4 regions of the Hahella sp. NS-SX17 genome follow, and region 1 is predicted to be linked to each of the others. Evidence: riboswitches for the same ligand, from Rfam matches in the RefSeq annotation. Region 1 holds a riboswitch; each other region holds the start of a gene.
What was found. A riboswitch is a leader RNA that binds a small molecule or an ion and turns the genes downstream of it on or off. The one in region 1 is predicted to bind cobalamin.

Region 2: another riboswitch for cobalamin. It lies ahead of AC2IBB_RS00495 (ABC transporter substrate-binding protein); the one in region 1 lies ahead of AC2IBB_RS32225 (CbtB domain-containing protein).
Region 3: another riboswitch for cobalamin. It lies ahead of AC2IBB_RS05785 (TonB-dependent receptor plug domain-containing protein); the one in region 1 lies ahead of AC2IBB_RS32225 (CbtB domain-containing protein).
Region 4: another riboswitch for cobalamin. It lies ahead of AC2IBB_RS01295 (ribonucleoside-diphosphate reductase subunit alpha); the one in region 1 lies ahead of AC2IBB_RS32225 (CbtB domain-containing protein).

The regions. Positions count from the first base shown of each region.
Region 1 covers NZ_CM170632.1:7,151,837-7,155,293, reverse strand. The annotation lists gene AC2IBB_RS32235 (ATP-binding protein) at 1-649, opposite strand, end outside; gene AC2IBB_RS32230 (CbtA family protein) at 654-1,457, opposite strand; gene AC2IBB_RS32225 (CbtB domain-containing protein) at 1,572-1,748, opposite strand; cobalamin riboswitch at 1,775-1,986, opposite strand; gene cbiB (adenosylcobinamide-phosphate synthase CbiB) at 2,090-3,034, shown strand; gene cobD (threonine-phosphate decarboxylase CobD) at 3,035-3,457, shown strand, end outside.
Region 2 covers NZ_CM170632.1:112,115-115,571, forward strand. The annotation lists gene AC2IBB_RS00490 (FecCD family ABC transporter permease) at 1-274, opposite strand, end outside; gene AC2IBB_RS00495 (ABC transporter substrate-binding protein) at 264-1,145, opposite strand; cobalamin riboswitch at 1,224-1,499, opposite strand; gene AC2IBB_RS00500 (hypothetical protein) at 1,606-2,211, shown strand; gene AC2IBB_RS00505 (aminotransferase-like domain-containing protein) at 2,218-3,457, opposite strand, start outside.
Region 3 covers NZ_CM170632.1:1,268,758-1,272,214, reverse strand. The annotation lists gene AC2IBB_RS05785 (TonB-dependent receptor plug domain-containing protein) at 1-1,619, opposite strand, end outside; cobalamin riboswitch at 1,731-1,927, opposite strand; gene AC2IBB_RS05780 (DUF3012 domain-containing protein) at 2,072-2,260, opposite strand; gene AC2IBB_RS05775 (phospholipase D-like domain-containing protein) at 2,537-3,220, shown strand.
Region 4 covers NZ_CM170632.1:269,701-273,157, reverse strand. The annotation lists gene AC2IBB_RS01305 (pilin) at 1-729, opposite strand, end outside; gene AC2IBB_RS01300 (hypothetical protein) at 976-1,275, shown strand; cobalamin riboswitch at 1,354-1,575, shown strand; gene AC2IBB_RS01295 (ribonucleoside-diphosphate reductase subunit alpha) at 1,701-3,457, shown strand, end outside.

The DNA.
Region 1 (3,457 bases):
TGCGGGTTTGCAGCTCTTGCTGCGCTTCGCGCCATTGCGCCTGAAACGCGCCGCGATCCTGTTCGAAATCCAGACGACGCTCCACGATAGCCGTGCGCTGCTCAACGTCATAGGTTTCATCCAGGGTGACGGCGAGACCGAAACGGTCCTGTAACTGCGGGCGCAGCTCGCCTTCATCCGGGTTCATGGTGCCGATCAGGATAAACTGCGCCGGATGGCTGTGACTGAGGCCGTCCCGCTCGACAAAGTTCACGCCTGAGGCCGCCGTATCAAGCAGGGCGTCCACCAAGGGATCGGGCAGCAGATTGACTTCATCAATATAAAGCACGCCGCCGTGAGCTTTGGCCAACAGGCCGGGATTAAACTGCACGCGTCGTTCGCCCATGGCCTGTTGCAGATCGATGCTGCCGATCAGACGTTCTTCAGACGCGCCCAGAGGCAGGGTGACGAACTTGTCCGCCGCCTCGGGCAATAAATCCGCCAGTCCCCGCGCCAGCGTCGATTTGGCGGAGCCGCGGGGGCCGCTGATCAATACGCCGCCCAGATGGGGATTGATGGCGGCGAGCAGCAACGCGGTTTTTAGCGGTTGCTGGCCGACAACCGCGGTGAAAGGATAGGCGGCGAGGGCAGGCTGGGCGGCGGCGTCCATTGACTCAGCGCGCCTGCAGGGCGGCGTCCTGACTGCTCCAACGGCGCAGGAACCAGGCGCAGGCCAGCCCGACGATCACCCAGAACAGCGCGTTGGTCAGGGTGGCGGCGGTGACGAATTGATGATGCAGCATCTCTAGCGCTTGCAGAGCCTGTGGGTTGGAGGCGGCGAATTCCGGCGCATTGGTGTGCGGGGCGCCGACCAGATGGGGAATAATCAGCAAAGGCAGTCCACCCAGCTTTTTCCATCCCGGCGCGAACGCCAGCAAGGCGAAACCAATCGCGGTGACCAGGGCGGTGGCGATCCACCACAGCTGGCGGTTTTCCAGCGCGGCGGCCTGCATGCCGGGAATCTCCGGCGGCAGGCCCAAGGCGGGGGCGACAAAAAATACGCCATAGCCCGCCAGCCCCCACACTAATCCCGCGCCCCAGCCTGCGCCGCCTTTGCCACAGAGTCTGGCGGCGTACATACAGGCCAGCATCAGCGCACTGAAGCCAATCCCGGCGAGCACATTGGAGAGCAGGGTGTACAGCGTGCGCTCCACGCCGTCTTCCGGGGCCCAGGCGTCTTCGTCATGGTGATGGCCGCCGGCTTCAGCGCCGCCGTGGTCGTGTTCATGGGAGTGATGGGCGTCCGCCGCAGCATGCTGGAGATCTTCCTCTACGATGGGTTCAGGCTCCTCGCCGCCTTCGTAGGTTTCCGCCTCCAGAATGATGCTGGTGACCTGGGAGTGTTGTACGGCGCTCAGCAGCCCGCCGGCCAACAGGCCAACCAGCAGCGACGCCAGAATAATACGCTGAAACAACATGTCTCTTCCTCATGCGATGCGGTGTAACGTCGCCGTTCGCGCCCTAAAGCCTGTGGGGCATTGACGCGGACGATCGGACCTCTGGCCCTGAATGAGCCTGTGAAATCAGTATTTTCAGTGACAGGGGAAAGCGAACGCGTGCCGGGCGTCGTGAGCGGCGTTGTGAGCCGCATCCATGGACAGAAAGCCCACTGCGAACAGAATCAGTCCGCCGAAGCACATAGCGCCGATAAGTTGCAGCGCGGCATTGTTGGAAGCCAGCAATGGAAGAGAGAGATTTTTAGTTTGCATGATCTGCGCACCTACCCGTACGGACAGCAGTGAATAAAAACAAGGCCGGTCTCCGGGCTTACGAAAGGTCGGAACGAGTCCGACACAACATTTGCGCCTTCCCATGTCACAACAAATGACATAGTGGCGTAGGCAAATTACTTTCGATTACCGTTGCGGGGGCAGCACTGGATTGGCGTAACGCGCACCAGATTTCCCGATTATCTCGCGATCGAGCACCTTGGTCAGCGGGATATGCTATGGGCTCTTTGCGGGGCAAGTCAACAAGTTAGCGGGTTGCAAAGCGCGTGGACCATGGTGAGAATAGGCCGCCTCATCATGAGCCTGGCGCATACTGATCAATGGATACATTGCTGATTCTTGTCCTCGCCCTGACTTTCGACGCCCTGTTGGGAGAACCGCGCCGGCTGCATCCTTTGGTGGGTTTCGGGCGTTACGCTGGTTGGGTGGAAGGGTCGATTCGCATCGCCGATTTCTCTCCGCCAACGCTGCGCGCGCTGGGCGCGGCGGCGGTGACGGCGTCGATACTGCCCTGGGTCGCGCTCGCCTGGCTGGCGAACGAGTGGAGCGAGTCTTCCGCCTGGGGACAGATTATCTTTTCCGCTTTCGTGCTTTATCTCGCCATCGGCTGGCGCAGTTTGCTGGAGCATGTGCGTCAGGTCGCCGCGCCATTGCGCCGGCATGACCTGGAGGCCGCGCGGCGCAGTGTGTCGATGATCGTCAGCCGCGACACGGCGGAGCTGGGGGAGGAGGAGATCGCCGCCGCCGCCACGGAATCCGCTCTGGAGAATGGCTCCGACGCTATTTTCGCCGCCATCTTCTGGTTCCTGCTCGCAGGCGTTCCTGGCGTGGTGATGTATCGCCTCAGCAATACCCTGGATGCGATGTGGGGTTATAAAAACACGCGTTATGTCTATTTCGGCTGGGCGGCGGCGCGGCTGGATGATGTTCTCAATTGGGTTCCCGCCCGTCTGACGGCGTTCAGTTACGCCTGTTGCGGCGCGCTGGACAGCGCCCTGCGATGCTGGCGCGCCCAGGGCGGACACTGGAAAAGCCCTAATGCGGGACCGGTGATGGCGGCGGGCGCGGGCGCGCTGCGGGTGCGACTCGGCGGCGCGGCGACCTATCACGGCAGTCTGCAGTATCGTCCTTCACTGGGCTGCGGCGACGCCGCCTCGGCGCAATCCATCGAACGCGCCTGCGCGCTCATCAACCGCGCTTTGGTTTTGTGGACGGCGACGGTCGCGATAGGAGCGTGCGGGCTGTGGTTGTGGGGAGCGGTTTGAATGAGCGGGAGCGATTTCGATAGTGGGGCTGGCCAGGCGGAAGAACAGGTTCCCGTGCATGGCGGCGATCTGGAAAAGTACAGTCAGCGCTACGGTATTGCCCCTGATGACTGGCTGGATCTGTCCACTGGCGTCAGTCCCTTTCCCTATCCGCTGACAAGCATTCCGGCTGAGGTGTTTCGGCGTCTGCCTTATCCCGACCCGGCGTTGCAACAGGCGGCCTGCTCCTATTACGGGACGGATTCCCTGCTTGCAATTCCCGGCTCGCAATGGGCGATTCAACATTTGCCCGCCTGCTGCGCTCCAGGCGTGGCGGCGCTGCCGGATATCGGTTATCGCGAACATGAGCATCACTGGCGTCGCCAGGGCTTCAAAATTATTCATTACCCTGCGGGTGATCTGGCGGGCGCGGCGGCGCGACTG
Region 2 (3,457 bases), 290 kb from region 1:
AACTCAGCGCCGCCGTGGAGGACACTCCCAGTACGCCGGCGTCCGCCAGCGGATTGCGCAACAGGCCCTGCAACACAGCGCCGGATAGCGCCAATACGGTTCCGCATAACAGCGCCAAGAGTGTCCGCGGCAGACGCACTTCCCACAGAATCAGCTGAGTCTCCAGGTCCCATCCCGGCCAGCTTACCCCTGATACCCGACCGGTGCACAAAGATAGGACGAACAAAAAGGCCAAGGTCAGGCTCAATACCCACAGCAGGCGGTTATAAGTCATCCGCGGCCTCCCCGTCGGAGGCTTTGCGCTCTTGCGCCAGGATATGATCCGCCACCTTCTGCGCCGCCAACGTCATGGCGGGCGTTCCGCAGGACAGCCAATCAGCGGGAATATAGAGTGGCTTATAGCGGGAGGGTCGATGCTTCAGCAACGGATGCTCCACCCAATTAGTGGCCAGCGCCTCGCTATCATAGCTGTTGCTGACCAGCACCAATAAGTCCGGACGCCAGCGCACCAGCGTCTCCAGATCCACCTGTCCCCAGCCTTGCACGCCTTGCTCACTCGCTACGTTAATCACGCCGATGGCGTCCAGAAAAGCGTCCTGAAAATTCCCTTCGCCGGCGATCCAGCCATTGGCGTTAAGGACCAGCGCCTTTACCTGCTTATCCGCTATCTTTCCATGAACATCCGCGAAGTAATCGCGCAATCCTCTGACAATGTCCGCCGCCTGCTCAGGCTTATGCACGGCCTCCCCCACCATTCGCCAGCTCGCCTGCAGGTCGTCAAGGGATTGCGGCAGGGGAATCTCAACCCATCGCATATTGAACTTTCCCACCATCGGCTTCAGCGAGGACGCGCCATACTGGCCCGCCATCACGATATCCGGCCTGAGTTCCAGCACCTGCTCGATAAAACCAAAGTTGGCGGGAATGTCGCGCAAGGTCGGCGCGATTTCCAGCTCAGAGGGCTGATGACTGAGCCAGGTGACCGACACCAGATTTTCCGGGGCGAGATACCCCATCATCTGGTCAACGCACTGGTTGACCGACATGACTGTGGGCTCAGCCGCACGCGCGTCGACCGCGTTGACCGAAAGAGTGAAAGTAAGCGCTGATAGCAATCCCAGGGCCCGAAAAGCCTTAACCAACATGCAGATGCCGCCTTGAATCGATGCGAGGTGCGAATCCGGCGTAAATTCCCCGTTTACGGTCGGATAAAACAGGCTCCGAATGGGAGTCGAACAATGGCAGGTCTCCTGGCTTGCGTTTCGTAGTCCTGTCCCGCCTTCCCGAACATGGAGACGAGCTCCACGCAGTGGCCTTTGATAACGTCGCGATAAGGAGGGGCGGCGTTATCCGGGACAAACTCTTCGCTCACAGTTGCGGGGACAGCTCCGGCTGATCGGGCGCGCATAAAGTGGCGCCCACCGGATTCCCATTTAATCCTGCTCTCATCGAAAGTGATCGAACTTTGAGCAACTGGAACCATTGCGGCCCACATTATCGTGAATTGATCATTTTAAGTCCAGAAAGCCGCTGAGGGGCGCTGGACCTGTCTGCAAGATTGTGTCAGTTTTACGCTCCCGTAATCACCGAAAAGAATAAGACTGTATGACCGACGCGCCTTTGTCCCGCCATGGACTCATTCTGAAACGCCTGCTGTTCCTCGTGTTTATTTATGCAGGAATGGCCTATGGCTTGAGCCTGTTGGAATATACGGTTTTCAATCTGTCTGGCTGGTCGCCGGTGAGCACCGAACGCAGTGTCGAACTGCACAGCCGGGAAGAGGTGAAAAAGGAATTCGATCTTTGCGGCGGCCCGCTATTCGCCGCCAACGCCGTGGTCAGCGCCCAAGAAGGCGATCGCCTGCTCGCCCGCTGTGGACGCTTCTGGCCTTTCTATCATTACACCATTGAAGCCACCGCCCACCCCTTACTGCCGGGCTCCTTTATCCAGTATCCGGACGAGGCGCCGGAGGCCGCGACCGCACGGGAGAATTTCATCATTAATATGCAGGTCATCAACGGCGGTTTCGCCTTGGTGGCGTTATTTGTGATTGGCTTGAGCTGTTTCGCCGGCTATCGCTTTCTTATCAAGAAAGACGAAGAAGCCGGCTATAGGACCGCTTTTCACGGCTTTATCAGCAGCTTTCTGATGCTCGCCTGTTATAGCGGCGTCATGTTCTTCATTGATCCCACGTTCAGCTTCGGCTGGTAATCCCGCCTAGCCTGCGCGCAACCAGACGCCCAACTGGCGGATTGCGTCTTCCGCCTCCGCCGTCCAGGGCGCCGCGCAATTGAGCCGCAGGCAATGTCTGTACTTGTCGCCGTCGCCGCTGAACAGGGTTCCCGGCGCAATGCTCACGCCGGCTGCCAGCGCCTTGCGATACAACGCGACCGTATCGCACTCCTCCTCCAGCTCCACCCATAAAACAAACCCACCCGCTGGCTGCGATACTCGCACGCCTGCAGGAAAATGCCTCAGCACCGCCGTCGTCATGCGCTCCACATGCACCGCGAACTCATGGCGCATACGCCGCAGATGGCGGTCGAAATCCGCCTGCGCCAGATAATGCGCCACCGCCATCTGCGGCAAGCTTGGACAGGCCAGGGTGCTGGCGAATTTCAGGTAACCGACCCGCGTCCGCCAGCGCCCCGGCGCCATCCATCCCACCCGCAAACCGGGGGCGATTGATTTGGAAAACGACGAGCAATACAGCACGCCGCCGGCGCGGTCATAGCTTTTCGCCGCTCGCGGCCGCAGACCGGAAAAGCCCAACTCGCCGTATATGTCATTTTCGATCAAGGGCGCGCCCCGGATTTCCAGCAAGCGCACCAGTTGCTCCTTGCGCTCATCCGGCATCAGGCACCCCAGAGGGTTGCTAAAGTTGGGCATGGCCACGCAGGCTTTGACCGGCCATTGCTCCAACGCCAGTTGCAGCGCCTCCAGGCTGAGTCCGCTTTTCGGGTCGGCGGGAATTTCCAGCGCCTTTAACCCCAAGGCATCAATGACTTGCAGCAATCCAAAGTACGTTGGCGACTCCACCGCCACCACATCTCCCGGCTGCGTCACCGCCCTCAACGCCAGAGTCAGCGCTTCATGACAGCCATTGGTAATAAGAATGTCGTCCGGCTCCAGATCGCACCAGGCGTCCTTCATGCGTTGCGTGATGGCCTCGCGCAAACGCAGCGCGCCAGGAGGAAAACTATACGCTTCAATCTCTTCACTGGGCCCGCGCAACGCCGCCCGGAACGCTTTTTCCATCGCCGCCGCCGGCAAGAACTGCGTCGCCGGCGCCGCCATGGCGAAATTCATCCCCCCCGGCGATTGAGTCGCCTGCACCAGGCTCATGATGGTCTGCTGCGTGTCTACCAGGGTTGGCGCGCCTTCAAATCCGGTCACCTTGGGCAACGCCGCCTCCAGTTCGGCCAAACCATTCTGATTGCGACGGCGCACGTAGTAA
Region 3 (3,457 bases), 1.5 Mb from region 1:
TCCTGGGCGGTGCTTCTGGCGATAAACGTCCAGGCGGGAACAGGTTGATACATGGCGTCCACTTCCACTCCGCTAACCCTTGCTTTGCCAACATTCTCAAAGCGGCCGACTCCCCTTGAGTCGTAAGAGGGGACGATAGCATCTTTTAAATCCCGATAGAAATAGGCGGCAGAGACGGTGACGCTATCCAGACCCACTTCGAAGCCAACGTCGCCGTTCAACGCGGTTTCCGGTTTTAAGTCACTATTGCCAATGAAGAAACCTCTGTCGCCGAACTTTTCCGCTAACTGGGGAAATCGTACGTCTCGGGATGCATTAGTCTTAAGTGACAGCCAATCTGTCAGACGATAACGAACGCCCGCCTGCAAAGAATGGTACTGAGCTGTATCGGAGGCCACCTCCGCGCGACCGCTCATGGATGCGGCCGGGGTTTCATCGTCCAGGAAATACTGGCGCGCGCTCAGACGCACCAGCCAGATATCATCTTCATCCGCCCACTCGTCCTGAATACCTAACAAGTAGGTCATGCGCTCAAAATCCTGCTTTTGGCTACGTCCGGTCAGGTCCTCTTCTTGGTATGTTTCCCGGCGCGCTTCCACCATTGCGGACAATAAATGCAACCCTATTGAGTAGGAGCCATACAGCTCAGCGCCGACAACCTCTGTGGTAGCTTCTGTTCTCTGTACGCCCAGGCCGACCCGGCTTTGACTGTCATCATAACGCTCTTCCTGGGTGGACCAGAAAACGCGTCCCGAATAATTCTCCTGCGTATTCCTGGCGAAGCTGAGTTTGCTCTGCAGACGTGTGAAGTCAGTATCCAGGCTGGTTCGCGTGCTCTCCAGATTGGCGATGTCAGGCAGATGCTGATCTTTATTGAAGTGTTGCGCCATCAGTTGCAGATCCGTGCGATCCGACAGGCTGCGCTCCGCCGTCAGCATGCCGTTGAAATGACTGAATTCCGCATTGCGACGACGTTCTACGCGGTCATCGTAGGGATTAAATTCGGTCTGATTGTTGTTCAGCATCTCGAAGTCGTTATCACTGCCGAGGTAATCAAGGGACGCGAGGTAGTTGGTTTCGCCAACGCCGTCGGCGAATGTGAGCGCCCCTTTGCGACTGTTGAATGAACCATACCCAAGGCTCAATTGTCTGAGGGGTTTGCTGAAGCGAAGGGACTTGATATTAATGGCGCCGCCGACGCCTGAGTAGCCCAGCTGAATCGGCGTCGCGCCCTTATAAATTTCAATCTGCTCAATGCCGTTAAGCAATATCTGGCTCAAGTCCACCGAACCGCCAGTCGCGTCGTTTAACAATACGCCATCAAGATAAACGTTCACCTGCTTACTGGTGGAGCCACGCAGATAAACGGCGGAGTATGACCCCAGTCCGCCGCTCTGGCGCACTTGAACGCCGGTTTCATTCTTCAGCACGTCTGCGACGGTCGCAACTTTCGAGTCAAATTGCTCGCGCTTGATCACCTTCACGAAGCCAGTTTGATACTCGGCGTCAATCTCATCCGCAGATGGAGCCTTGGCTTCGACGACAACAGGCTCCAACTCTTCCGCGCGAACGCCGGTCAGTTGTGAGCCAACTAAAAGCAAAAGGGTTACAAGCCTCATAATGTTCCGAAAGAATAGCGCCAGTGAATGCAATTGTTGCGCAGCGGATACAAGCAAAGAGGGAAAGGAGTCGAGTCAGACGAGTCCCGGCAAAGCCCTCCGCTATGCCACGCGATAAGCAGGCGTCAGGCCGGTCTCCGGGCTCATGAGTGGCGTAACCGGCGACAACGTCTTCCCGCGAATCCGCAGTGACAGGGGGTTGTCGTTTGACTCATTTACCGTTGCGGGGGCAGCGTCGGGCTTAAACCGACTTCCCGTTTCATCCCTTGAACGAATGTTCTCAGGACACCTGATGCAATGGGGGCGTAAGCTAAATGGCCGCCCCGGCAAAGTCAAGGCGCACAAAGCGCCTCACGAAAACAACAGGCTCCAAGGTGACGACAACCTGTTGATAACTATCAAAATGTAAAACTGGTCCACTTATCCCAAAGTTTAGGCGTGGGGCTGTTCGCTTAGCTGTCTGAGCGGAACAGACAGTGTTTGGCGTAATCCGTCGCCTCATTGGCCGTCCAGTCGCCCTTCGGCTTGGTCGCCATATCCTCACACCAATCCTTGCTCCCCACCTCTGGAGAACAACCGGCCAAAGCGCCCAAGCTCAACCCCACCACCAATAGCCAAGAAGATACGCGTTTAATCGCCATAGGAAATCCTGAATAACAAGTCATCAATTCATATTTAGCGAGCAAGTATACAGGAGAGAGATAGAAATTAGTCATCCGAGCTCTGAGACTTTGAGGGCATTTAACTCATCCTCCTTTTTCTTAAGTTCTATAAAGAATACTCATTACTATGGAGCCAGCCCTTAACATGCTGGATATATTAGTTAGATTTATGCAATCTTTGCGATTTTAACGCCCAAAAGCGCCGGCTAGAACGAGCCAAGCTCATATTTACAAACCTGATGAGGTTATCAGCAAGTGAAACTGGATCAACTGACTTTTTTCCTCCAACAAACCCTCACGGATGAAAAGTTCGATAATGCTGAGAAACAGGCGTTGCTGGCGATGCTTGAGACTTTACAGCCGGATCAGGTGCGTTTTATGCGTAATCGCGCCTTTGAGTTGACCCGTCCGTTGATCGTCAATGGCGGCGATGGTGCGCTCAGGGCGCTGAAATGGCTGGAGCGGGTGATCAAGGCTTTGGACTCTGGCGAGGAGGAGAGCAATTTAACGCGGGCCTATTTCAGCCCAGGGGAGCAATGCCGTCGCGCAATCATAGAACGCATACGCAATGCTCGAAGCAGTTTGAAAATCTGCGTATTCACCATTTCCGATGACAAAATCGCGGACGAAATTATTAACGCCCATGAAAGGGGGCTAAAAATTCGCATCATCACGGACAATGACAAGACCTTTGATCTGGGCAGCGACATCAATCGTTTCAAAGATGCCGGCATTTTGGTGAAGATGGACGATGAACCCCACCACATGCATCATAAATTCGCTCTTGTCGACGACAGCGTCCTGATTCACGGCAGTTTTAACTGGACTCGCAGCGCCAGCACTTATAACCAGGAAAACATCGTAGTAACCGACCACCCCGGCCTCGTCAGAGAGTTCTCCGGAGAGTTCGCCAAACTATGGCGCACCTTCGCGGAGTAAGACCTGTACGATAAAGAATTGTCATTAAATCTCCCTCGCTAATCGCCAGCCGTTATTAGCAATGTATAGACAAATTCTGCGGATTGTCATTTAATCAGAGGAAGGCCCGGCCGGAAAATATTCCGACCTCGCGCCGTCCAACCCAACTGACGGCCGCCAGATTAAGCCGGCCACAAGCCGGTAGAATAATAAGAGTGCCATGGAATACACCCTTCCTGACACGTCACGAGGTGAGAA
Region 4 (3,457 bases), 450 kb from region 1:
GACATTACTCAAAGCGTGAAGCCCTTCTCTGTCCGGCCAGACGCCGGAGTAAGCGTACGTTTCCGCTATGTCCAATCTGGTCCCTTCCAGCAAGCCAAAGGCCTCGGTCAGGCGGGATTTGATGATCCCGTTACGTCCGGCGTCCAATGCAAACGTCAAAGCGCTGCAAACAACGGCGATGCAGGTGAGTATCTCCAGCCAACGAAAGCTTCCGGCAGTCTGAAAAGATGGTTTTAAAGCGAGGGGCGCGCCGCCAGGTCGCGGCGGCGGGCTGGTTTCGAGTACAGGAACGCCAGCGTTCGACTGGGTTGGAACAGCTATGAACTGCTGGTTGATCCAGCGCGCCCGCCAGTTCAAATAGGTCAGGAAGAAGAAGGAGGGCAGGATAAATAAAGGATTCAATACCTGTGCGAGCGTAGCGGCGGTTATCGCCACCGCAAGATAGAGCGCGCTGGTCCATGGGCCAAGCAAAGGGTCAGAGCGACCCGCCAAGGAGGAACTGCGTGCGAGATTGCCAACCAGCGACGGAATAAAAAAGTAAAAGAATAATCCTCGCAGCGGCGGCCAGATGGGGTCTCCTGATATGAGCCGATACTTGCGCCAGTTCATGTAATGCCAGAACAGCTCATACGCGCTCAGCGTTACCACATACAAAAGACAGTGCAGCCACATAGGCGGCGCAAAATAAGGCGTCAGTGTTTCTTTGAAAAAGCGGCGGCGTTCAGGCAAAGCCAGTCCTTAATGCGAAGCAGAAAATTATTAGCAGTTTAGCTGATTTGCGTCCTGAACTACTTTTGATTCAGGTAATTACCCGTTTATTTTCTTGGGATGACAATGAGGTTGGGCAAACTTCGCCTGCAAGGCAACCTTGATAATCGTGGATATGTTAATGTGGCCGTTAGGAATATCAGTGCGGTTTAGCTGTATTGACTGCGTCGGTTTACTGTTTAGAATAGCCGCCTTTTGAGAATTTCCATGGATTTGAATCTAGTCATCGGCGTCTTGATTGAGAGCGCCTGCCTGTTCGTTGCGGCTAAGATACTAAAAGTCTCGCTGGCGTTTATTGAAGCGTTCTTGATCGTTCTTACGGCGGCATTGATTGTGTACTTTGTCTATGGTCTTCCTGGTTTTCTTCTCGCGATTGGGTTTTATTTGGTGGCGTTGAAGCTAATCACCAAAGCGGATGCTTATTCAGAGATTTTTATTCTCACGCTCATAGGATTAGGCGTCCAGGCGCTACTGAAAAAGTTTTTATTCGCCGTCGTTTTAGCCTGATTCTCTCCAATGCGGCGATGGCCGTGTAGCATCTCCTTTCCTCTATATCTAGTATTTACTTTTAATAGTTAAAACAATATATTGTGCCTCAGCTATGGTTCACGCCTGTTCACAGGTTGTGCTAAGAGGGAATCCGGTGAGAATCCGGTACTGACGCGCAGCGGTGTGGGGGAACGAAGGCGACGGGGGCGAAAACGCCCACGCACTGTCCGAAAAAGGATGGGAAGCGGTCGCCGTAGGTTCGCAAAAAACGTGTAAACGCCCCCGAGTCCGAAGACCTGCCATGCTGAAGTTATTCATGCCTTCGCGACTCAGGGTAATGATAAAGCGCCGCTTTGTGCGAGGCGATTTTCGTCCTGTCTGCGCGTCGCTTTATGTCCCGGTTCGTGGAGGTTTGGCCAGAACACGCGATAGAGGACAATTCCATGACCGGCAGTTTTTCGTCCCCCAGCGAGGCGCGCGCCTCCAGCTCCCCATCTGTTTCATCCGAGTCACACACTCATAACGCCCTGCTGCAGGTGATCAAACGCACCGGTCAGGCTGCGCCGTTTGACGACCGCAAAATCGCTATGGCGGTGACCAAGGCGTTTTTGGCGGTGGAAGGACAATCCGCGTCCGGCTCGCCCCGTGTGCGGGATTCCGTAGAAAAACTGGTTAAAGATATCGTCGCGCGTCTGCGTCGCCGCAGTCCTGAAGGCGGTTCGGTGCACATCGAGGAAATCCAGGACCTGGTGGAATTGGGCCTGATGCGCGGCGGTTTCCAGAAAGTGGCCCGCGCCTATGTGCTGTATCGTGAAGAACACGCCCGTCAGCGCGCGCCGGCGCCAAGCGAACAGGCGGGGGAGGCGCATCCCGATATTAATGTGAAGTTCGCCGACGGGACGGAAGCGCCGTTGAACATGGGGCGTCTGCGCACGGTGATTGGCGACGCCTGTGCGGATCTGGACGGCGTCAGCGAGGAAAAAGTCCTGCAGGGCGCATTGAAAAACCTGTACAACGGCGTCAAGCATAAAGACGTCAACGCTGCACTGGTCATGGCGGCGCGTCCTCTGATCGAAGAAGAACCCAACTATTCCTATGTTTGCGCCCGTTTGTTATTGGACGGTCTGCGCGAAGAGTCTCTGAGCTATCTGAATATTGCGGCGTCCGCGACCGAGGGCGAGATGGCGGAACTTTATCCGACTGCTTTCCGCGCTATCGTTGAACGCTGCATAGAGCATGAATTGTTGTCGCCAGAACTGCTGAAATTCGATCTGGAGCGCCTGGGCGCCGCGCTCAAGCCGGAACGGGATCGTCAATTTACTTACCTGGGGCTTCAGACCCTTTACGACCGCTACTTCATCCACTGGCGCGAGACCCGCCTGGAATTGCCGCAGGCGTTTTTCATGCGCGTTGCCATGGGATTGTCGGTGCAGGAAGATGATCCCAACGCCCGCGCGATTGAGTTCTACAACCTGTTGTCCTCTTTTGATTACATGTGCTCTACGCCGACGCTGTTCAACGCGGGGACCAATCGTCCGCAGTTGTCTTCCTGCTACCTGACGACGGTGCCGGATGACCTGGAGGGAATTTACGGCGCGATCAAGGACAATGCCCTGCTGTCCAAATGGGCGGGCGGTCTGGGTAATGACTGGACGCCGGTGCGTTCTCTGGGCTCCCACATTAAAGGCACCAATGGTAAGTCCCAGGGCGTGGTGCCGTTCCTGAAAGTCGTCAACGACACGGCGGTGGCGGTAAATCAGGGCGGCAAACGTAAAGGCGCGGTATGCGCTTATCTGGAGTCCTGGCACCTGGATATCGAAGAGTTCCTGGAACTGCGCAAAAACACCGGCGATGAACGCCGACGCACCCATGACATGAACTCCGCCAACTGGATTCCTGACCTGTTCATGAAGCGGGTGTTCGAGGACAAGGAGTGGACGCTGTTCTCGCCCAGCGATGCGCCGGACCTGCACGATGTATACGGCTCCGCTTTTGAATCGCGCTACACCCACTATGAATCTCTGGTGGAAAGCGGCGCTATCACCCTGTTCAAGAAAGTGTCTGCGCAGAACCTGTGGCGCAAGATGCTCTCCATGTTGTTCGAAACAGGCCATCCCTGGGTGACCTTCAAGGACCCTTGCAATCTGCGTTCGCCGCAGCAACACGTTGGTGTGGTGCATTCCTCGAACCTGTGCACGGA